DNA from 3 places in the Sphingobium sp. EP60837 genome. Region 1 is predicted to be linked to each of the others. Evidence: riboswitches for the same ligand, from Rfam matches in the RefSeq annotation. Region 1 holds a riboswitch; each other region holds the start of a gene.
The links. A riboswitch is a leader RNA that binds a small molecule or an ion and turns the genes downstream of it on or off. The one in region 1 is predicted to bind cobalamin.
Positions count from the first base shown of each region.

Region 2: it holds a riboswitch for cobalamin, as region 1 does, so the genes downstream of both, EP837_RS04855 (TonB-dependent receptor plug domain-containing protein) here and EP837_RS16910 (HoxN/HupN/NixA family nickel/cobalt transporter) in region 1, are expected to answer to the same signal.
Region 3: it holds a riboswitch for cobalamin, as region 1 does, so the genes downstream of both, EP837_RS15210 (TonB-dependent receptor) here and EP837_RS16910 (HoxN/HupN/NixA family nickel/cobalt transporter) in region 1, are expected to answer to the same signal.

Region 1 is NZ_CP015987.1:859,706-867,196, forward strand. It holds gene cobN (cobaltochelatase subunit CobN) at 1-2,348, opposite strand, end outside; gene cobW (cobalamin biosynthesis protein CobW) at 2,348-3,388, opposite strand; gene EP837_RS16910 (HoxN/HupN/NixA family nickel/cobalt transporter) at 3,394-4,434, opposite strand; cobalamin riboswitch at 4,611-4,853, opposite strand; gene EP837_RS16915 (porin) at 5,067-6,470, shown strand; gene fdhD (formate dehydrogenase accessory sulfurtransferase FdhD) at 6,629-7,432, shown strand; gene EP837_RS16925 (alpha-glucosidase) at 7,419-7,491, opposite strand, start outside.
Region 2 is NZ_CP015986.1:987,860-995,350, forward strand. It holds gene EP837_RS04840 (ABC transporter ATP-binding protein) at 1-750, opposite strand, end outside; gene EP837_RS04845 (FecCD family ABC transporter permease) at 744-1,739, opposite strand; gene EP837_RS04850 (ABC transporter substrate-binding protein) at 1,799-2,608, shown strand; gene EP837_RS04855 (TonB-dependent receptor plug domain-containing protein) at 2,645-4,483, opposite strand; cobalamin riboswitch at 4,657-4,896, opposite strand; gene mobA (molybdenum cofactor guanylyltransferase) at 4,962-5,498, shown strand; gene cobA (uroporphyrinogen-III C-methyltransferase) at 5,581-6,363, opposite strand; gene EP837_RS04870 (nitrate reductase) at 6,350-7,491, opposite strand, start outside.
Region 3 is NZ_CP015987.1:481,597-489,087, forward strand. It holds gene EP837_RS15200 (LysR family transcriptional regulator) at 45-950, shown strand; gene EP837_RS15205 (hypothetical protein) at 1,068-1,247, shown strand; cobalamin riboswitch at 1,526-1,771, shown strand; gene EP837_RS15210 (TonB-dependent receptor) at 1,953-3,974, shown strand; gene EP837_RS15215 (hypothetical protein) at 4,208-4,450, shown strand; gene EP837_RS15220 (acetyl-CoA C-acyltransferase) at 4,616-5,797, shown strand; gene EP837_RS15225 (cytochrome c oxidase assembly protein) at 5,867-6,613, shown strand; gene EP837_RS21420 (c-type cytochrome) at 6,586-7,014, opposite strand; gene EP837_RS21425 (hypothetical protein) at 7,011-7,295, opposite strand; gene EP837_RS15240 (cytochrome c oxidase subunit 3) at 7,292-7,491, opposite strand, start outside.

The DNA.
Region 1 (7,491 bases):
AGATCGATGGCATGGAGTTCGAGCCGCTCTACCATGTCGCCAGTGGTTCGCCACAGTTCCGCTGAAAGCGCCCCGAGCAACTCCGGTCTTGGCCCCGTCCACGGCGCACCCATGCTACAGTCGAGCGGATCGAACCCTAGCCCAAAATCATCCGCCAGCGCCCGTAACAGCGACTGATGGCCGTCATGTTCCATCCCCCTGGGGCAACGGGCCAGCGCCAGCAGCAGGTCCCGGCGCAGCGATCCCTCCGGCGACCGGGTAAAGACATGCAGACCATCCCTGATCTGCATTTCCTTCAATTCACACAGATAGTTGTCGATCGCAGCTAAGGCATCATCTCCGCTACCTTGCGCCCCGGCATCCTTGTCGAGCCCCTGACTGGCGGCAAGGGCCAATATGTCCTTGCGCAGCGTCTCCAACCGGCGCGGGTCCATCCCGGCGGCGAGATAATATTCATCGACTAGCGCCTCCAGTTCCTTGAGTGGCCCATAGGTCTCCGCGCGGGTCAGCGGCGGCGTCAGATGGTCGATGATGCAGGCCCCGATGCGGCGCTTTGCCTGCGTGCCTTCGCCCGGATCATTGACGATGAAGGGGTAGATTTGCGGCACCGGCCCGGCGCAGATTTCAGGGAAGCAGCTTTCCGACAGCGCAATGGCCTTGCCGGGCAGCCATTCCAGATTGCCGTGCTTGCCGACATGGACGACCGCATGGGCGCCAAATTCGCGGTTCAGCCAGATGTGGAAGGCGAGATAGCCATGCGGCGGCGGCAGCGCGGGGTCGTGGTAGCTGCTCTTGGGGTCGATATTATAGCCGCGCGCGGGCTGAACCGCGATCGCCACATTGCCGAAACGATGCACGGGTAAGTGGAAGGCGTTCTCTCGGAAGAACGTATCGGCTTCAGCACCCCCCCAGCGCGTCGTGATCGCCTCGCGGGCCGCTTCGGGAAGGGAACGGAAGGCGGCCTCATAGTCGGTCAGCGAAAGAGAGGGCGAGGGTTTCGATCGTTTCAGCGATGCGGGAGCGTTGGTCACCCCGCCCGTCATCAGCTGCATCAAGGCCGCGCCACCGGTTGGCGCGTCCCCTGTTGCATAGCCTGCCTCTGACAGCGCGTGAAGGATGGCCGCCGCGCTGGCCGGCGTGTCGAGCCCGACGCCGTTGCCGATGCGCCCATCCTTGTTCGGATAGTTGGCAAGGACCATCGCCACCCGACGCTCCGCCGCGGGCGTTCGGCCAAGTTTCGCCCAATTCGCAGCGAGTTCAGAGACGAAGCTTATGCGATCCTGCAGCACCTTCGGCACGACGATGCTGCACTGCGTCCGCTCATCGAACCGTGCGGCCGCCTTGAAGGCGACGGCGCGGGTGAAGAGGCGGCCGTCCACTTCCGGCAATGCGATGTGCATGGCCAGATCGCGCGCCCCCAATCCCCGCACGCTGGCTTCCCAGGCGCTTTGCTCGGCGCTGGCGAAGATCGTCTGCAGAACCGGGCAGTCTGCCTGCTCCAATATTGACGGCGTTCGGGGTTCGCCGGGCGCCGAAGCGGCAAAGGCGGTCGCATTCAGGATGACGTCCGGCCGCGTCCCGTCCATCAGGCTCCGCAGAAAGTCGCGGGCGAAGGGTTCGCGCAGCGCACGGACATGGACCGGCAGCACGTTGAGGCCCGCCAGCTCCAGCCCCTGAACCATGGCGTCCACCGCGTCCAGCGTCCCGGCGATCAGCAGGGCCCGATAGAAAAGGAACAGGACGGTGGGCTGGCCGTCCCGCCAGCGGCCTTTCACCTGATCCAGCGCGGGCCGCTCGATGCCGGGTAGATAAAGCCCCGCATCAGCCACCGGCACTGGAGCGTCGGCTTCCCCTGCGTCCATCCCCGCCAGCCGGGCGGCGGTCTTCAGGAAGGCGGTCGCATTGGCCACGCCGCCTTGCCGCAGATAATCGCGCAGCCGGTCACAGGTTTCCGGCGGCAGGGTAGAGGCGGCGCGCAGGTCCGGATCATCCTCCTGTCCATCTGCGATGGCAGCGAAGGCGATGCCCTTTTCCCGCGCGACATTGGCAATTTCATCAATGCCATAGGGCCAATAGCTCTTACCCCCGAGCAGCACGACGCAGACAAATTTGGCGTGAGCGATCACCTTCTCGACATAGAGATCGACCGAATAGGGATGCTTGAGCTGAAGCAGGTTGGCGAGCCGCACGCTGGGCGCGTCCTCGCCCAAGGGCGCTGCCGCGCTCGCGAAGCAGGCAAGGTCGCTGTCCGCCACGGTCAGCAGCACGATGTCCCCCGGCGACTGGCCAAGGTCGATCGCTTCGTCTCCGTTGGAAACCGTGCCGGGCGTGGCGGTGAGCAGGTGCATCAGGCGGCGGCCATCTTCAGCGAGAGCGTCTGTTCGATGGCTGCGCGGTCGAGGCCAGCCTGACCGATGACCACCAGCCGCGAACCGCGCCGTTCATCCGCCTGCCACTGCCGGTCATAATGATGCTGGATGCGCGGTCCGACGGCCTGGATGACCAGCCGGGCAGGGCGTCCCGCGATGGCGATGAACCCCTTGACCCGCAATATGTCATGCGCCGCGATGGCCTGTTCCAGCGCCACCAGCAACGGGGCAGGATTGCCCTGCTCGCTCAGTTCCACCACGAAACTGTCGAAATCCTCATGGTCATGATCCTCCTCATCATCATGATGGGAAGGGCGCGCGTCGATCTGCTCCTCCACGCCCGCCCTAAGGCCCAGCAGGACTGCCGGGTCGATCTCCCCCCGCGCGGTGCGGACGATCCGCACGCCGGGGCGAATTTCGCCGGCAAGGTCCCGCTCCAGTTCGGCAAGCCTGCCAGGCTCCACCAGATCGGTTTTGTTGAGCAGGACGAGGTCCGCGCAGGCCAGCTGATCCTCGAACAGCTCCTCGATCGGGCTGTCATGGTCCAGCGTCGGGTCGGCAGCGCGCGCTGCGGCCAGCGCAGCTTCATCATGCGCGAAACGGCCCGCCGCCAGCGCGTCCGCATCGATCAGCGCGATCACGCCATCGACGGTCGCGCGGGTGCGGATATCGGGCCATTGGAACGCCTTCACCAGCGGCTTGGGCAGCGCAAGGCCGGATGTTTCGATGATGATATGGTCGGGCGGCACATCTCGGTCGAGCAGCCGCTGCATGGTCGGCAGGAAATCATCAGCGACAGTGCAGCAGATGCAGCCGTTGGCCAGTTCGATGATGTCCTCGTCCGGGCAGGCTTCGTCGCCGCAGCCTTTCACCAACGATCCATCGACGTCCACATCGCCGAACTCGTTGATGATAAGGGCGAGGCGGCAGCCCCCCGCATTTTCGATGAGGTGACGGATCAGCGTCGTCTTTCCAGCGCCGAGAAAGCCTGTGATGACGGTGGCGGGAACCTTGCTCATGCTCATTATCCTTGGTTGGGGAGAAGCACTTCGATCTCGTCGAAGCGCTTCCAGCGATAGATGGCCCAGCTCACCAGCCAGCAGGCGGCGAACAGGCCGATGATGAAGAAGCCGAGGCTGTTGAAATGCTCGCCCAGATTGGCGGCGATCGACCAGATGCCGCCGCTGAGGCCCAGCTTGTCGCCTAGCAGCGCTGCCGCCTCGATCCCGCCGATGACGATGGCGACCAGAGCCGACACCAGCGTGATGGTGATATTATAGTAGAGCTTGCGGATCGGCTTCACGAAAGCCCATTGATAGGCGCCCATCATCAGCGCGCCGTCCGCCGTGTCGATCAGCGCCATGCCCGCCGCGAAGAGCAGGGGGAAGATGAGGACCGTCGCGATCGAAAGGCCGTTTGCCGCCTGTCCCGCCGACAAGCCCAGAATGGCGACCTCGGTCGCTGTGTCGAAGCCGAGGCCGAACAGAAAGCCCAGCGGCGCCATGTGCCAGCTGCGCGTGACAAGGCGGAACAGGGGCCGGAAGATACGCGCCAGGAAACCGCGGTTTCCCAGCAATATGTCCATATCCTCATCGATATAAGCACCGCCGCAGCGAACATGATTGAAGGTCTTCAGCACCGACCGCAGGATCATCAGGTTCATCGCCGCGATCGCGAACAGGAAGGTGGCCGAAACCACCGTCGCGATCGTCCCGCCGATTTCGCCCACTTGCTCGACCCGGCTCAGCGCACTCGCCGCCAGCGCGATCACCACGGCGGCGATCAGCACGATGCCGCTATGGCCGATCGCGAACCAGAGGCCGACGGTCAGCGGCCGCTGCCCTTCCTGCATCAGCTTGCGCGTCACATTGTCGATCGCTGCGATATGATCGGCATCGACCGCATGCCGCAGCCCCAGGCTCCAGGCGAGCAGGGCAGTGCCCAGCATCATCGTCTCGCCCGCAAAGATCAGCAGCGCCCACAGCCACAGGGCGAGGTTCACGCCTATCAGCGCTGCGAACATGCCGGTGGCGCGGCGTCGAAGTGCCGGAACATCTGTTTCCATCGGAGACCCGTCTCCCGTCCGGCGTCAGCGAAACTGGACGGGCTCCTCCGCTAACGCGGCCGGCATGATGCGCCGGACGGACACCTGTTGGCGTCCGGCACGCATGCCGGTGCGGACCCCGCCGCACGCGTCGCTCAGACGGAAAACCGTGCCCCGGCCATCCCCTGGACCAAAGCAAGAGCGACCAGACGCTGGCAGGTCTCCTGGCTTGCGGGTCATCGCTCGACACATGGCCTTCCCGGGCCTCGCAGGATTTAGCGTCCGGCCCAGTGGCTGCCCCCCGATTGTCACGGAAGGTCGATATATGTCTCGCTCACCGCTTACAGTTGCAGGGACAGCCGCGGATTGGGACGCTTGGGACGTCCGCACCGCATTCCCTTTTAAGCCTCTATTGAGGCACCGGCGCGATCAGTCGCCGTGCATAGAGGCTACGCGTGAGGATGGGAAGCCCATGACGCGCAATTCGCATGAAAACTGGGAAGGGGCCGGGCGCTCCCATGCCGAGAGAATGCAGCCTGTCACCAAAAAGAAACATCGCTGTCATTCAAGAGTCATATAAATGACATAGCCGCCGCTGCACTCAGACAGGAGGAGACAGGGCGGTGAAAGGTCTAAAGGCGGGTGGCGCGGCAATGATGGTGAGCTTGCTTGCCTTGACGCCGGAGGTGGCGCAGGCGCAGAGCAATGAGGCATTGCAGCGCCAGATCGACGAACTCAAGGCGCAGGTACAGGCCCTCACCAACGCGCTGACCGCCAGCAAAGGCGTCGGGCCTGTCGCCGCCGCTCCCACCTCCGCCACGCCCGCGGCTCCCGCGCCTGCCGCACTGGCCGCCGCGCCTGCGCAGCCGGCTGCTACGGCCGCTTCTGCGCCCTCGCCGAAATCCAAGGCATGGTATGATCGGCTGTCGCTGCGCGGTTACACCCAGATGCGGTACAATGCCTTTTTGTCGGGCGACGACACGGCCCCGGCCGGGCAGTCTCGCCTGCGGTCCGTTCATGACAGTTCGATTTCGGATCGCGGCAGCTTTTCGCTGCGCCGCGCGCGCCTGGTGCTTCAGGGCGACATTTCCGACCGCGTTTCGCTCTATCTGCAGTCAGATTTTGCCACGGCTGTGAACAACCAGGCGGGCAGCGAACGCCGCGAAGGCTTCGTTCAATTGCGTGATGCCTATGCCGATGTCTTCCTCGACAAGGCAAAGACCTTTCGCGTCCGGTTCGGGCAGTCAAAGGTGCCCTATGGCTGGGAGAATATGCAGTCGTCTTCCAACCGGCTGACGCTCGACCGCAGCGACGCGATCAACAGCGCAGTTCCCAGTGAGCGCGACCTTGGCATCGTCGGCTATTATACGCCGCCTTCTGTCCAGAAAATCTGGGATCGGTTGGGGCATGACGGGCAAAAGCTGTTCGGTAATTATGGCGCTTTTGGCGTGGGCGTGTTCAATGGTCAGGGCACCAACCGAACGGAACAGAATAGGGGGCTGATGAAGGTCGCCTTCGCCACTTGGCCCTTCGAACTGGACGGTCTTGGCGAAGCCTTCGCGGGCCAAGTGTTCGAAATCGGCGGATCGGCAATGATGAACGATGTTCAGCCTGAGCTGCGCAGCGGATCGGTCAGTGCAATCGCCTATGACGATGACCGAGTCGGCATCCACGCCATGCTCTATCCGAAGCCCTTCGGCATTCAGGCCGAATGGAATTGGGGCAAGGGGCCGGAATTTGACCGCGTCAGCCAATCGATCGAAACGAAGAAGCTGCGCGGCGGCTATGTCCAGGCGATGTACCGCCTGCCCACGGACTCGATCGGTACGCTGATCCCCTACGCCCGCTGGCAACATTATCGCGGCGGTTGGAAGGCATCGACCAATGCCCCGCGCCTGGAGACCGACGAATTCGAACTCGGCATCGAATGGCAGCCGTGGAAGGCGCTGGAATTCACGCTGGCCTACGCCCGGATGAAGCGGGCCGAAGCGGATGAACGCCGCGTCGGACGCGCGGAAGGCGATCTCATCCGTACGCAGGTGCAATGGAATTATTGAACCACAAGATTAAACATTCCCCGTTCGTTGCGAGAGAAGTCGAGAAACAGGTGCCGCATAAAGGGCTCGACACGAACGGGATGGGTGAACACGGGCGGAGCATTGCGCCCTTCGCTCCGTCACCTTAGATCATCTCCATGATCGAGGGAAAGCCCGCCATGTCCGCCGCCTCATCCCTGACGGGCGAACCTTCATTCTCCTTCACTCAGTTCAGCCGCGATGGCGCCGCAGCCACGGTCGCGCGCGAGCTTGCCGAGGAAGCGCCGGTAGCCATAGAGTTTAACGGCGTCGGCTATGCCGTTCTGATGGCCACCCCCGCCGACATAGCCGAACTGGTGCAAGGATTTGCCCTCGCCGAACGTCTGGTGAGCGCCGAAGACGCCCCGTTGGCCGTCGATATCCACACCACTGCGGATGGCGTCATCGCCCGCGCCACCCTCCCGCCCGATCGTGTCGAGGGTCTGCTCGGCCGGGTCCGCCATCGCGTGTCGGATTCCTCCTGTGGCTTATGCGGCGTTGAAAATCTGGAGCAGGCGATCCGCCCGCTTCCGTTTGTCACCTGCCGCTCGAAAGCAAGCCGCGATGCGATTTTCCGGGCGCTGGAGCAGTTGCACGAACATCAACCGCTCAACGCGCGCACCGGCGCCACCCACGGCGCGGCGCTGGTCGATGCCGATGGCGTGATCCGCGCGGCCTTTGAAGATGTCGGCCGCCACAACGCCTTTGACAAGCTGATCGGGGCGATGCGGCGGCAGGACCTCTCCTGGGACGGCGGCTTTGCGCTGCTGTCCTCGCGCTGCTCCTATGAACTGGTGGAAAAGGCAGTGCTGGCCAACTGCCCGTTGCTCGTCACCATTTCGGCCCCGACCCGCCTTGCCGCCGATCGCGCGCAAAGCGCGGGCCTGCCGCTGGCGGTGCTGGCGCGGTCCGACGCGATGCTGGCGACCGTCACTCTCGAATGATCAGCGCCCCGTAAGCGGGCAAGGTCCCGATCGCCGCGCCATTCACCGCCGCTACGATC
Region 2 (7,491 bases), on a different replicon from region 1:
CAGGGGCAAGTCGCGATCCGGTTCGATGCAAGCGGAAATGCCATAAACCTCGGCGAGGCTTTGCTCGGTCAACACCTCCAGCGGCGCGCCATCGGCCACGAGCTTGCCCTTGTCCATCAGCAGCAGGCGGTCGCAATACCGTGCGGCCATCCCGAGATCATGGAGCACCGTGACGACCAGGGATCCCGCGCTTGCTTCAGCCTTCAACAGGTCCATGACATCGATCTGATGCCCCGGATCGAGCGCGGCGAGCGGTTCATCGGCGATCAGGCCGGGCGCACCGACCGCGAGCGCGCGGGCAAGGAGGACGCGAGCGCGTTCGCCGCCTGACAATTCGGTGGCCACACGGCCTTTCAAATGAAGGACGTCGGCGCGGGCGAGAGCGGCATCGACCAACGCTTCGTCGTGGGGAGACAGGCGGGAGAGCGGCCCGAGATGAGGCATGCGGCCTAGCGCGACCAGCCTTTCCACCAGCAACGGCCAGTGCAGCGTCTGTCCCTGCGGCAGATAGGCAATGCGGCGGGCGATCTCCTGGCGCGAGAGGCGCGCCGCGGGGCTGCCATCAATCTCGATTTCGCCGCCGACGAGCTTCGTCAGGCCGAGCAGGGCGCGAATCAGCGTCGATTTGCCCGCGCCATTGGGACCGATGATGCCGACCAGCTGGCCGGGCTCCAGCGCAAGGGTGACGCCATCGACTGCCGGATGGCGGCCGAGGCGGACGGAAATATCCTGCGCACGGATCGTCACCATAGCCGCCGTTCCCGCATCAGATGGACAAGGAAGACCGGGACGCCCAGCAGCGCGGTGAGGACCCCGAGCTTGAGTTCGCTGCTGGTCGGGATCAGGCGCACGCCGATGTCGGCCAGCGTCAGCAGCGCCGCCCCGCCCAGCAGCGACGGAAGCAGGACGGCGGAGGGCGAGCGGTCGGTTAGCGGGCGGACGAGATGCGGGACGATGAGGCCGACAAAGCCGATCGCGCCCGACACGGCGACCGCGCCGCCGACGCCGATCGCAACGCCCAGCATGATGCGCAGGCGCGCCTTGCCTAGGTCCGCGCCAAGGGCCTGCGCCCCCTCCTCCCCCAGTGTCAGCGCGTCAAGGGTGCGACCATCGGCGATGAGCAGCGCCGCGCCGATGAGGACACAGGGAAGCGCAATCCAGACATGGGCGTAGCTGCGATTTTCCAGGCTGCCCATCAGCCAGCTCATGATCTCCATCGCCGCGAAAGGATTGGGCGAGAGATTGAGCGACAGGCTGATCCCCGCCCCCGTCAATGTCGCGACGGCGATGCCCGCGAGGATGAGCGTCAAGGGGCTTTCCGAAGGACCCGCGAGCAGGAACAGTGCGGTGATCGCAATGAGGCTGGTGGTGATGGCGAGCAGCGGGAGAATGGCGGGATGCAGTTGCGCGAGGCCGAAATAGAGGGCACAGACGGCCCCCAAGGCTGCGGCGTTGGATGCGCCCAGCACCGATGGCTCCGCGAGCGGGTTGCGCAGATAGCCCTGGAGCGATGCGCCAGCGAGCCCGAGCATGGCGCCAACGATCAGGCCGAGCAGCATGCGGGGCAGGCGCAGGTCGATGAGGATAGCGCGGGCGATCTCGTCGCCCCCTCCACCAAGGACGGCCAGGATGCGCGGGAGCGACAGCGGGACAGCGCCCAGCGTGAGCGAGCCGAGCGCGGCCACAAGCGTGAGCGCGATGAGCGCGGGCATCAGCAGCGGATGACGCCGGGCGGTCATGGCTTGCGTCCTTGCAGGTGCTTGGTAGAGCTTCGCGACACCGTGGGGGACGCGACAGGATGCGAGGCAGGACTATCATCGCGGCGCTCTGTGTGCTGGGGCTGACGGGTGCGGCCGCCCCTGCTCCCAAGCGGATCGTGTCGCTCAACACCTGCGCGGATCAATATGTGCTGGCGCTTGCCGATCCCCGGCAGATCGTCGCCCTCAGCCCCTATGGCCATGATCCGGAACTGTCGGCAGCGGTGGCGAAGGCGCGCCGGTTTCGCACGCTCCGCCGCCCCGCCGAGGAGGTGCTGGCGATGCGGCCCGATCTTTTGATCGGCCTTCCCGATGGTGCGGGAAGCGTGGTCGGCGCCCCGCCGGGCCAGTGGCGAACGCTGGGGCTGGCCAGTGCGGACAGTCTGGTCACGATCCGGGCCCAAATTCGTGAGGTCGCCGCGGCGGTCGGACATCGCGAGCGCGGGGAGGCGCTGATCCGGCGCATGGATCGCGATCTTGCCCCGCTGCCTCAGGCTGGACGCGGCGGGGTCGCAGCCTATTATCAGCGGCGCGGCTATATGACCGGGACGGGTACGCTGGTCGATGAACTGATCCGGCGCGCGGGGCTCGTCAATCTGGCGGGGAAGCTGGGCAAAGCCTCGCTTGCCCAGGTACCGCTGGAGGAGATGATCGCGGCAAGGCCCGATTGGCTGATCGTCGAGAGCGGCAGCGAGAATGTCGTCGATCAGGGAACGGAGATGCTGCACCATCCGGCGCTGCGTTCCATCCCCCGCATCCGCGTTCCGCAGGCGTGGACGGTGTGCGGCGGCCCCGCCTATGTGGAGGCCGCGCGCAGTATCGTGGCGCAGGTCACCGTTGCGCAGAATTGAGGGGCTGAGGCTCACGCCAGCCCCTCTCGCCAGGCTTTAGAAGCGGACACGCACGCCGCCAAAGGCCGAGCGGCCATAGGTGTTGTAACCATAGACCGTCGAGTATTCTTCATCGGCGAGATTGTCGATGCGGCCGTAAATCTCGAGATGTTCGTTGATCGGGAAGGATGTACGGACGCCCAGCAGAGCATAGCCGTCAAGTCGCTGCGTATTGGCAGCGTCGTTGAAGCTGTCGCCCACCATGGTCAGCGTAGCGCCCATCGACAGGCCGAAGGACCAGACATAGTCGGCCGAGACGCTCACCGCATTCTTGGCACGGCGGGGCAACAGCTTGCCTTCGTTGATGCCGCCTTCCGACCGGTCGATCGCGTCGATATAGCTGTAGGCAGCCGTGACGGTGAGCGCATCGACGGGCTTCAGCGTGACGGCGGCCTCAACACCCTTGGCCCGGGTCCGGGTCAGGTTGATATATTGACCGAAGGGCAGGATGAAGCCGTCGAAATAGAGCTGGTCGCGTGTGTCGCGGCGGAAGGCGGTGACGGAGATCATCGCGCGGCCGCCCACGACGCTATGATCGAAACCGATGTCGTAGCTCTTCGACTTTTCGGGCCGAAGGGCGGGATTGCCGTTGAAGCCATCATAAAGTTGATAGAGCGATGGCGCCTTGAAGCCTTCGCCATAGCTGGCGCGGATGTTGGTGCGGCCAGCATTGGGCGTGTAATTGGCGTTGGCGCCGAGCGTGGTCGCACCGCCGAACTGGCTGTGATCGTCGTGGCGCACGCCGCCGGTGAGCGAGAGGCCGGTGAAGGGCTTCACGACGGCGAGGGCATAGACGCTGTCGATATTCGCCTTGGCGCCGCCGCTGCCGAAGCCGTAGAAATCATAATCCGGCCGCTCATGCTCATAGCCGAAGACCAGCTTGGCCTGATCAATGGGCTGATAGACGCCCTCATATTCGAAGCGAAGGTTGGTGCCCGAATAGCCATAATCCCCGAAGGGCGAGAAATAGTCGCGATCGTTACGAAGCCAGGTGACGGCGCCCCGCTGGGTCAGCTTGCCGTCGAACAGGGCGAGGTTGATGCCCGCATAGCCGACATATTGGTTCAGCTTGCTGCTGTCCGTCGACTCCATCGGCGCGCCGAAGAAGATGTCGGTGTCGAGATCGGCGTGGATATAATAGCCGCGCAAATCGAGGCTGAGATTGTTGGTGAAGGCGAGCTTCAGCTTGGCGTGGGTGGCGATATTCTCATAGCCGTCCTTTTCCGTGCCGCCCTGGGCGGCGGAAATGCCGTCAGTGCGAAAATAAGCGACGCCCACGCCGCCCGACGCGATGCCGCTGCTGCCGGACACATCGGCTTTGGCGTTCAGCGTGTCGGCATAGCCATAGTCGATCGAGGCGCTGCCGCCGAAGCCTTCGGCAGGCTCGCCGGTCATGATGTTGACGACACCGCCAATCGCCTGGCTGCCATAGACGACCGAGTTGGAGCCGCGCAGTATCTCGACTCGGCGGATGTTGCCGGTCAGGAGATTGCCGAAGTCATAGAGATCGCCGATGCCGCTGGGGTCGTTGACCTTGACGCCGTCGAGCAGCACCAGCGTTTGCGTCGTTTCCGCGCCGCGGATCGAGATACCCGTAACCCCGCCCACCACATCAGCACGGTTGAACCGTACGCCCGGCGTCGTGATCAGCAGGTCGGCGATGCTGACCGACTGGCGCGTTTCGATGGTCTGTGCGTCGATTACGGTGACGGCCTGGCCGACTTCATCGCGAGGCTGCTCGATGCCGAGCGCGGTGACGATGATCTCGTCATTATCCCCTGCGAGCGCGGGGGTGGCGGCGAGAAGCGCCAGCAGTGAAATTCCGGTCTTGAACATGTTCGTCTTCCCTGAGCGTCAGGCGACTCTTGGGCGAGGGTCTCCGCGCAAACGGCCGGACACGCGGTAAGGACAGACGCCAGCGCCCCGCCCCGCGCACCGATGCGGCCCCCGCCGCTTCGCGTCGCTCAGACGGAAAACACCGTGCCCGGACCTATCCCTGGATCCTGGACAAGAGCGACCATGCGCTGGCAGGTCTCCTGGCTCGCGGGTCAAGGCAGCGATGCACGGCCTTCCCGGGCCGTCTGGCCCAGTGGCTGGCCCCCATCGCCTCCCCTTTGAAGACGGCGGGTTCCACAGTGCATCGCGCTCGCCGCTTACAGTTGCAGGGACAGCCGCGGAATTGGATAGCCACGCTATCCGCACCGCATTCCCTTTCAAGCCCAATGGGCACCGGCGCGATCTTCTTATGTCAGCGGTTGCCCGCTCACGCGCCGCGCCATAGGGGAAAGCAGAGGTTCTGCCAAGGAGTGGATCGATGCGATTGCTGGGCGCGGTGCTAGCCGGTGGGCGATCCAGCCGGTTCGGGAGCGACAAGGCGCTGGCCGTGATGCCGGACGGGCGCATCCTGCTGGAGCATGCGATGGCGGCGATTGCGCCGCATGTGGAGGCGGTGGTGGTTTGCGGCCGGGCGATGGAGGGGGTGACGGGCCTACCCGATCGGCCTGCCCCAGACATGGGGCCGCTGGGCGGGCTGAACGCGGCGCTGCATCATGCGGCAGGCCAGGGCTTTGACGGGGTGCTAACGATCGGGTGCGACATGCCGGTCTATCCGGCCGCGCTGGCGGAGGCGCTGACCGCAGATGGCGCGGCGGTGCTGAAGGGGCAGCAACTTGCCGGGTTCTGGCCCGCTTCGCTGGCGGGAGAGCTGGACGCGCACCTGGCCGAAGAGAATAACCGCTCCATCTATGGGTGGCTGGAGCGGATCGGCGCGCAGATCGTGGACCGGGCGGATATCGTGCTGCCCAATATCAACCGGCCGGAAGATCTTGATGGTTTGCGCTATCAGGACTGAGCCTGTCGATGCCCCTTACCTTCCTTCCAACTAAGGCAGGGGCATCGACAAGCTCAAGGCGAAGGTGCGGAGGGCTGAGCCTTCAAGCCTGAAGAGCGACGCTTGCGGCGACCTCACCAGGCATGGCCGTGCCCGCCACCGCTTCGCCAATCAGAAGCAGGGTCGGATCTTCATCGCTGATCGTGGCGACCAGGAAGGCAAGCGCGGACAGCTTGCCGCGGATCAGCCGTTCGCTGGGGAGCGAGACATTGACCGCCACCATCACGGGCGTTTCCGGATCACGCCCAGCGGCGATCAGCTGGCGGCTGATCTCTCCGGCAGCGGCGCGACCCATATAGATGCCGAGCGTGCCGCCGGGTCGGGCCAGCGTTTCCCAGTCGAGCTTGAGCGGTTCGCCGGCCTTCAGATGCGCCGTCACCAGGGTCAGGCCCCGCGCCACGCCGCGTAGGGTGAGCGAGGCATGGCCACTCGCCGCCGCCGCGCTGGCCGTGGTGATGCCGGGGCAGATGCGGAAGGAAATGCCGTCTGCGGCCAGATGCTCCATTTCTTCCGCCGAACGACCGAAGACGGAAGGATCACCGCCCTTGAGGCGCACGACGCGCTTCCCGGCCTTGGCAGCGGCGAGGAGCAGGTCGTTGATGCTTTCCTGCGCCTTGCTGTGTCGGCCCGAACGCTTGCCGACACTCACCCGTTCGACCCCCTCGGGGATGAGGTCGAGTACGCCGGGCCCCACCAGCGCGTCATAGAAGACGATCTCCGCTGCCGCGATCAGCTTTTCGGCCTTCCGGGTGAGCAGGTCCGGGTCGCCCGGACCTGCGCCCACCAGCCAGACCTGTCCGGGGGCGATAAGCTCATTCTGCTGCATGGAGTGTCTCCTGCGGAATTTGGGTCAGGATGTTGGCGAGCGCGGGGCGGCATGATCCACAATTGGTGCCCGCGCCGATCGCCTTGCCGATGGCGGGCACATCGACGAGATTCTGCTCGCGTATGGCGGCCATGATCTGATTGAGGCCGATGTCGAAACAGACGCAGATGGTCGGCCCCTTGTCCGGCTGGTTGCCCGGCCCCCGCGCGGCTAGGACGGAGGCGCCCACCTCTTCGACCTGGAGCTGGCCGATCAGCCAGTCGCGCGACGGGAGCAGGCCGGTCTTAGTGACGATCAGGATGCCCGCGAGCTTCCCTTCCGCGATGATCGCGACGCGGCGGGTGCCGCGCGTCTGGTCGATGGCTTCGACCCGATCACCCTTCGGCAGGCAGGCTTCGAGCCGCACCGCATCCCCATTGCCCGCGACCTCGTAAAGCGCACCGCCCGTCACGGTGATGCGGGTCGCCCAGAGGCAGGGGACCTTGGCGGGCTGCTCACCGCGCAGGATCAGGAAGCCCTTCCATTCGGTCGAGACTTTCTCAAGCGCCGCCGGGGTCGCCTTGAAGCCGGGCTGGCCCGAATGCGGATCCACCAGGGGACGGGGCAGCAGGCCAGTGCGGCCGCCGGTCGAAATCTGGTCGGTCCAGTGGATCGGCGTGAATATCTCGCCGACGCGCTGACCTTCACTGACGCTGGCGCGAAAGAGGCTGTTCCCCTGCGCGGTAGAGACGCGGGCGAGATCACCATCGGCGATGCCCAGCGCCTGCGCGTCCTGCGGATGGACTTCGACCAGCGGTTCCTCGCGGTGACGGGCGAGCTTGGGCGCAAGGCCGGTACGCGTCATGGTGTGCCACTGATCGCGATAGCGCCCCGTGTTAAGCGTCAGCGGCCATGCTTTTAGCGGCTCCTGCAACTCCAACTGCTTGGTAAGAACCAGCCGCGCCTTGCCCTCCGGGGTCGAGAAGCGGCCATCGGCGAAGGGCTTGTCGCCGCCCCAGCGGAAGGGCTCCATCGTCTCATAGGCGTCGTTACCGATGGTGGCGTGGCTGCGCAGGTTGAGCACGCGCTGGCCGTCATTCTGATAGGCGGTCAGGCGCGCATGTTCGCGCCAGATGTCGGCGGGCCGAT
Region 3 (7,491 bases), 380 kb from region 1:
AGACAAGAAAAAGTTGAAAGATATTTTCCGCATTGGAAAAGATCATGATGGACCCGGACTATCTCCTCTTCACCCGCGCCGTCGACGCCGGCAGCCTCTCGGCCGCCGGACGGATGCTCAACATTTCCCCAGCGATGATGTCGAAGCGCATCTCTCGCTTAGAAGCCCGCCTCGGCGTGCGCCTCATCCACCGTACCACCCGCCGCCTCGCGCTGACGGAGGAAGGCGCCAGCCTTCATCGCGACATCACCGGCATCCTGGAAGCGATCCAGCAGGCGGAGGACCGCGCCACCAACCGCCACCGCGCGATATCCGGCGCGCTGCGGGTCTCCGCCCCCACCTCCTTCGGCCGCCTCCACATCGCCCCGCATGTCCAGCGCTTCCTGCAGAGCCATCCCAAAGTCGATCTGGAGCTCAATCTTTCCGACGCCTATGAGGACCTGCTCTCGCAGCGGGTCGATCTCGCCATCCGCATCACCAGCGACGTTCCCGCGCATCTGGAGGGCCATTATCTCGCCGCCAACCAACGCATCCTCTGCGCCAGCCCCGCCTATCTCTCGGAACATGGCGCGCCGCAAAAGATCGCCGACCTTTCCCGCCACCGCCTGCTCGCCGCGGAAGGACAACTGCCCTGGCGGCTCGACAACGGCCGCATGCGCCGGCAGATCGACGGCCGTAGTCATGTGCGCACCAACAGCAGCGAGATCGTCCGCGAACTCGCCGTGACCGGTGCCGGCATTGCACTCCGCTCGCTCTGGGACGTTGGCCCGCTTCTCGCCGAGGGAAAGCTCGTCCGCCTGCTCGATGGCTGGGAAGGCCCCTCTGACCTCGCCGTCTATGCCGTCCATCCCCGCGCGGCGGGCCGTCCCCCCGCGGTCGATGCCTTCATCGCCTTTCTCCGCCAAACCTTCCGCAATGCCCCCTGGAACGTGCCGGCATCCAAGCACTGAGACGGCCAAAATAGCTTCAAAAGTTGATGCTTTTTCAACTCTAATCTGTTTTATTGCCGCCGCGACCGGCCCAGTGATATAGGGACGGCCATAAGAAATCAGAGAGAGGATTGGGCCATGCGCCCCCACGACGCATCACATTTTTCCGCCTGCGCGGCACTGGAAGCGCGGCAGGCCAGAGAAGCCCGGCAGCGCGGAGCAGACCAGGCGACCATCGCACTGCATAACGAACGCGCCGTCCGCTACCAGGCCATGGCCTTGCGCCTCAAGCGCAACTCCGGCAACGCGCTGAACTGAGCAACGACAGCCATTCCCCCTCCCCCCTTCAGGCAGAGAGCCGGGGCGAAAGAAGCGCTCCGACCGACAACTCCTCCGTCATCCCGGCCTTGAGCCTGCATCCCGCTTCCTCTGATCGGCAAAGTTAAGCGAGACCCCGGACCAAGTCCGGGGTGACCAGAACTGGCGACCGTCATTGGTCCTCAACAGCCCTTCCAAGTCCCCCTCCACTTCTCCCCACCCAACCACCCCCTTGCCTCTCCCCCGCACCCTCGCTATCGCCACCCCGTCCGGTTCACCCGGACAAAGATCGCGCCGGTGCCTCGAAAGAGGCTTAAAAGGGAACACGGTAAGGGGGGCATCCGCCTCCCGAAGCCGAGGCTGTCCCTGCAACTGTAAGCGGCGAGCGCGATGCACATCGCCCCACCTCACAAGCAGGAGGGTGCAAGTCACTGGGCGGACGCTAAGTCATGCGAGCTCCGGGAAGGCCGTGCATCAAGCGACGACCCGCGAGCCAGGAGACCTGCCGGCGTATGGTCGCTCTTGCCTTGGCCCAGGGGATGGCCGCGGCACGGTGATTTCCGTCTGAGCGACGAACGAGCGGTGGAGGCCGCTTCGGTGACGTTGGCGGCCGCCTTGGGGGCGTCCGGCTGCCTGCGTGCGCCGGCCGTTCGCTAGGGCGGCAGGTCTCTTACCGGATGTCGCCAGACGCCCGGAGTGAACGACATGAAATCTCACAGCGATTTGGCCTGGGTCGCCTGCGCCCTCACCGCCAGCCTTTCGGCTTCTCCCGCCACTGCCGCCGATGATGCGGCAGCCGCCGAAGCGGCCGCCACCATCATCGTTTTCGGCCGGGGAGAGGACAAGATCGGCACCGCCCATGCGGCGAGCGAAGGCAGCGTCGGCGGCGCGGACCTGCTTGTCCGCCCGCTGCTGCGCGTCGCCGAACTACTCGAAGCCGTGCCCGGCATGGTCGCCGCCCAACATTCGGGCAGCGGCAAGGCCAATCAATATTTCCTGCGTGGCTTCAACCTCGACCATGGGTCGGACTTCACCACTTACATTGACGGCGTGCAGATGAACTTCCGCACCCACGGGCATGGCCATGGCTATCTCGACCTCAACGGCCTCATCCCGGAAATCGTCGCGCGGGAGGATTTTCGCAAAGGTCCCTATCGCGCCGATGGCGGCGACTTCGCGCTGGCGGGCGCAGCCTATATGACCACGATCGACGGCTATGACCGGCCCTGGATATCGGCGGAGGGCGGCTCCTATGGCTGGCGCAGGCTGGCGGCAGGCGGCACGGTCAAGGCCGGTGGAGGCGATCTCACGCTCGTCGCCCAGGCCAAGGCTTATGATGGTCCCTGGGAAGAGCCGGAACATCTGCGCCATTATGCGGGCTTCGCCAAATATGCGATCCCGGCCGGGGCCGGAAAGCTCGAAGCCTCGCTCCACGCCTATCGCTCGACCTGGCGCCCTACCGAGCAGATTCCCGAACGGATCATCGGCACGCTCCAATGTCCGGACGTCTTCTGCTCGCCAGACCCTTCCGCGCGCGGCGAAACGACGCGCATCATCGGCAATCTCGCCGCCGTCCAGCCGACATGGCGCGCCAATCTCTACGCTCAATTTTATGACTGGACGATGTTCTCCAACCCCACCTACGCCGACCCGGACGGGACCAGCGCGCAGATCGAGCAATTCGATCGCCGGTGGGTCCTTGGCCTTACCGGCGAAAAGCGCTGGGACGTCAATCCCGCGGTACAACTGAAGATCGGCACCGAAAATCGCTATGACGCGATCGGCAATGTCGGGGTCGACCGCACCGCCGATCGGGTCTTCCTCTCCTCGCTCGGGCGCTACCGGGTGAACGAAGCCTCCGCCGCCCTCTATGGTGAAGCGACCCTTACCCCGCTACCCGGCCTGCGCCTGACCGGTGGCCTGCGGGGCGACTATTATCATTATTCGGTCACGGCAAGGGACGCCGCCGCCGCCGCGCTCGGGGAAGGCAGCGGGTCGGACACCCTCGTTTCACCCAAGGCCGCGATCGCTTATCAACTCAGTCCCCGCATCGAAGTTTACGCCAATTGGGGCCGGGGCTTCCATTCCAACGACGCGCGCGGCGCAGTGAACGTCACCACGCCGGTTCCCCTGCTCGTCCGCGGCACCGGCAAGGAATTGGGCGCGCGCCTGCAACTGCCCGGCTTCTCTTTCACCGCCACCTATTGGTGGCTGAATGTCGGCAGCGAGTTGCGCTTTGTAGGCGATTCCAATGCGGTTGAGCCTAGCGGCGCCAGCAGCCGCCATGGCTATGAGCTTGTCGCGTTCTGGCGGCCCTTCCCCTGGCTCGCTTTCGACGGCAATTACACCGCCAGCCATTCGCGCTTCGACAATGGCGACCATATCCCCAATGCGTTCAAAAACGCCGCCTCCGCAGGAGCCGCACTGGTCCTCGATCCCTGGGAAGCCAGCATCCGCGTCCGCCATCTCGGCCCATCGCCACTGATCGAGGACAATAGCGTGCGCGACCCCGGTAGCAGCATCGTCAACGCCCGCGCCGCATGGAAGGGCAAAAACATCCAAATTTATGGAGAGCTGCTCAACATCCTCGCCAGCCGGGACAAGGACATCGCCTATTTTTATGAATCCTATGTTCCTTCTTTTGACGCTGGCGGGCCGGTCGAGGGACGCCTGAGCCGCGTGGTGGAACCGCGCTTGCTCCGTGTAGGGGCAAAGTTTAGCTTCTAATGAGCATTGGGAAGGCCACGGCGGAAACTGATCGCTACGGCCTTTCTTTCAACTACTTACTAAAAGAACGGTCATGTTCTTAAAGTAAAGGAACCGGTCAATTTGGATATATATCGCACTTTACTTAGGTTAAGCCGTTGAAAAATGTGGAGACCTGTTGACGCAGTGCGCGACCTATGCAACTTTCCGCTACGGCAAGCTGAACAAAGAATCGGCTGCTGGAGAGGATGCCCATGAAACATGCACCAGTGCGGGGTGCCGTCTTCCACGCAATCCTGCGGGACTGCCTGGAAGCGCAGCGCGCTCCTAAAGAAACCGAAATACAACTGATCGCTTGTAAGATCTGGCAAGACAGTTTCGCCGCCATCTCAAATAAAGACTGGCATGACCTCATACCCGGTAGCGAGGAATATGAATATACCCTCAATGCGGCCCGGATGGCTTTCGGCATCCACGCGGCCAACACCGCTGCCTGAAATCTATACTATAGACTAAAATTACCCGTGCTCCCCCGGAAGTGCTCGGGCAGGCCCGCCATGTCCTCCCTTCATGGCCTTCCTGCCCGAGCGCGTTTTTCTCTTCATTATTTTGTCCCAGCTCTCATATTAGGGTCTTAAAACAATTGCGGGACGGGATGAACGATGCAGGATCCAGTTGTCATTGTGGGCTACGCCAGAACCCCGATGGGCGGGTTCCAGGGCGTCCTTTCTCCCCTTAAGGCAACGGAACTCGGCGCTGCCGCCGTCAAGGCCGCAGTCGAGCGTTCAGCCGTCTCCCCCGAGGCCATCGACCGCATCTATATGGGCTGCGTCCTGGCCGCCGGACTGGGGCAGGCTCCCGCCCGCCAAGCCGCACTGGGCGCCGGCCTCCCCCGCTCCGTCGAGGCGACAACCGTCAATAAGATGTGCGGCTCGGGCATGCAGGCCGCGATCATGGCGCAGGAAGCGCTGCTGGCTGGAAGCGCCGACATCATCGTCGCGGGCGGCATGGAAAGCATGACCAACGCGCCCTACGCGCTACCCAAGCATCGCTCCGGCGCCCGCATCGGCCATGACCGCATTATCGACACGATGATGATGGACGGGCTGGAGGATGCCTATGAACCGGGCAAGGCGATGGGCGTCTTTGCCGAAGACGCCGTCCGCGACTATCAGTTCACCCGCCAAGAGCAGGACGCCTATGCCGTCCGCTCGCTCGAACGGGCGCAGGCCGCCATCGCCAGCGGCGCGTTCGAGCGCGAGATCACCCCGCTGTCCGTCCCGGGCCGCTCCGGCGAAACGCTGGTCGAGAGTGACGAGCAGCCCGGCAAAGCGCGCCCGGAAAAGATCCCCACGCTAAAGCCCGCCTTCGTCAAGGACGGGACGATCACAGCCGCAAATTCCTCATCCATCTCCGACGGCGCGGCAGCGCTGGCGATGACCCGGCGCAGCGTCGCAGATCGCCTCGGCTTGCCCGTCATCGCCACCGTCGTAGCGAGCGCCGCCCACGCCCATGAACCCTCGCGCTTCACCACCGCGCCCGTTCCCGCCATCACCAAGCTGCTGAACCGCGCGGGCTGGTCGGTGGCCAACGTCGATCTCTTCGAAGTCAACGAAGCCTTCGCCGTCGTGGCGATGATCGCCGCTAAGGAACTGGGCATTCCCGCTGACAAGCTCAACGTCAACGGAGGTGCGACCGCGCTCGGACACCCGATCGGCGCGAGCGGCGCACGCATTCTCACCACCTTGATCGCCGCGCTGGAGAATCGCGGCCTTAAGCGCGGCATCGCCAGCCTGTGCATCGGCGGCGGTGAAGCAACCGCCATGGCTGTCGAACTCGCTTGACCGGTTGACGGGGGGAACGATCCCCGTCTTCATGACTTGGACAGGGGGAAGAGAGGATGAGGTTCCCCCTTGCATCATAGCCCGGTTCCCTATTGCGGCGGCGCGCCTCTTCCCGATGAGTTCTGGACGCGGTGGAACTGGGACCCGCTCCTCCTTCTTTCCCTTGCCATCTGGCTGCTCATCGCCCTGCGGCTTGCGCCCCCCCGCCGAAATGCCGCGTTTGGTCTCATCGGCCTTTGGGCGCTCCTCTATGTATCCCCCTTTTGCGCCTTGGGCTCGGCCCTTTTTTCAGCCCGCGCTCTCCACCACCTCGCCCTCATCCTGATCGCCGCACCTCTGCTCGCCCGCGCATCAGGAGCCTTGAACATCAGAGGATCGCTGCCCGCCTGGACGATCCTCCAGGCGCTCATCCTCTGGTTCTGGCACGCCCCGGCCGCCTATGACTGGGCCCTGTCCTCCTCGCTTGTCTTTTGGACGATGCAACTGACTATCCTCGTCTCCGCCGCCGGCTTCTGGCATGTGCTCGCGCGTTCGGCGATGCCTGCTAAGATCATCGCGCTCTTCGCGACCATGATGCAAATGAGCCTGCTCGGCGCGCTGATCGCCTTTTCTGGGACAGCGCTTTACCGGCCGCACTGGCTGACCACCCAAGCCTGGGACCTCAGCCCATTGGCCGATCAGCAGATGGCGGGCATCCTCATGTGGATTCCGGGCGGCACGCTCTACCTCGCGGCAGCCCTCTTTTACGCTTGGCACATATTGGCCGAGCCGGATGAACAGCCCCTGACCTATGTCGGTCTGGGCGACAGGGTATAGAGATAAGCGGCTATGTCCCGCGCCTCCTGATCGCCGATCCCCATGTTCGGCATGGCGTTGCCCGGGACCACGGATTGCGGGAAGCGGACCCAGCGCACCAAGGCCACGGGATCGTTGCGCAGCACACCCGCCACCGTCTTGCGCGCAGCAAATCCCCCCAGCGAAGGAGCAGCAGCACCCCGCGCTCCGGCCATGCCCGGTATCTCGTGACAAGCGTTGCATTGCCGCGCGATGATCGCGCGCTCGCCCCGTTCCACGACGCCGTCGGTCAGCGCCTGCGCATGCGTTTCCTGCTGGGCGGTTTCCTGTCGCTGCTGCACCACAAAGCTGGCGAGGGATCCAAGCACGCCGAAGCCGCCCAACCAGGTTACGAACCAAAGGCTTGATGGAAGGCGCCTCATGGCCTGCACCCTGTCAGGATCAGCACCGCCAGCGCCTGGAACAGCAGCGCCAGGAAGAATATCCCCACCCACAAAAACGCGCCCCATTTGTGCGCCGCAAGCCGCACCAGAGCCCAGCTGGCCAGACCGATCACCAGCAGAAACAGCGCCATGCCCACCCCTGGCCAAGGCGGCCCCGATGGACAAGCCGCATGCAGGATGAAGCCCAAAGCCTGCTGGCTCGCGAACCACAAGAGCGGCGGCGCGGCGAAGAGGATGGCGTAACGCGCGTTCCTGCTCATGCCATCCTCGGCGCCCAATAGACCAGCGCATAGATCGGCAGCCAGCTCAGCTCGACGAACCGCCAGTAATTGCCATTATCCTCGACATCGGCGAACTGCCGGTCACCCACCTCATGCGTGTGCAGCCACAGCGCCAGCACCAGCGTGTCGCCCCAGTCGGTCACCAGATGAACGGTGTGCAGGATCATCAGCATCC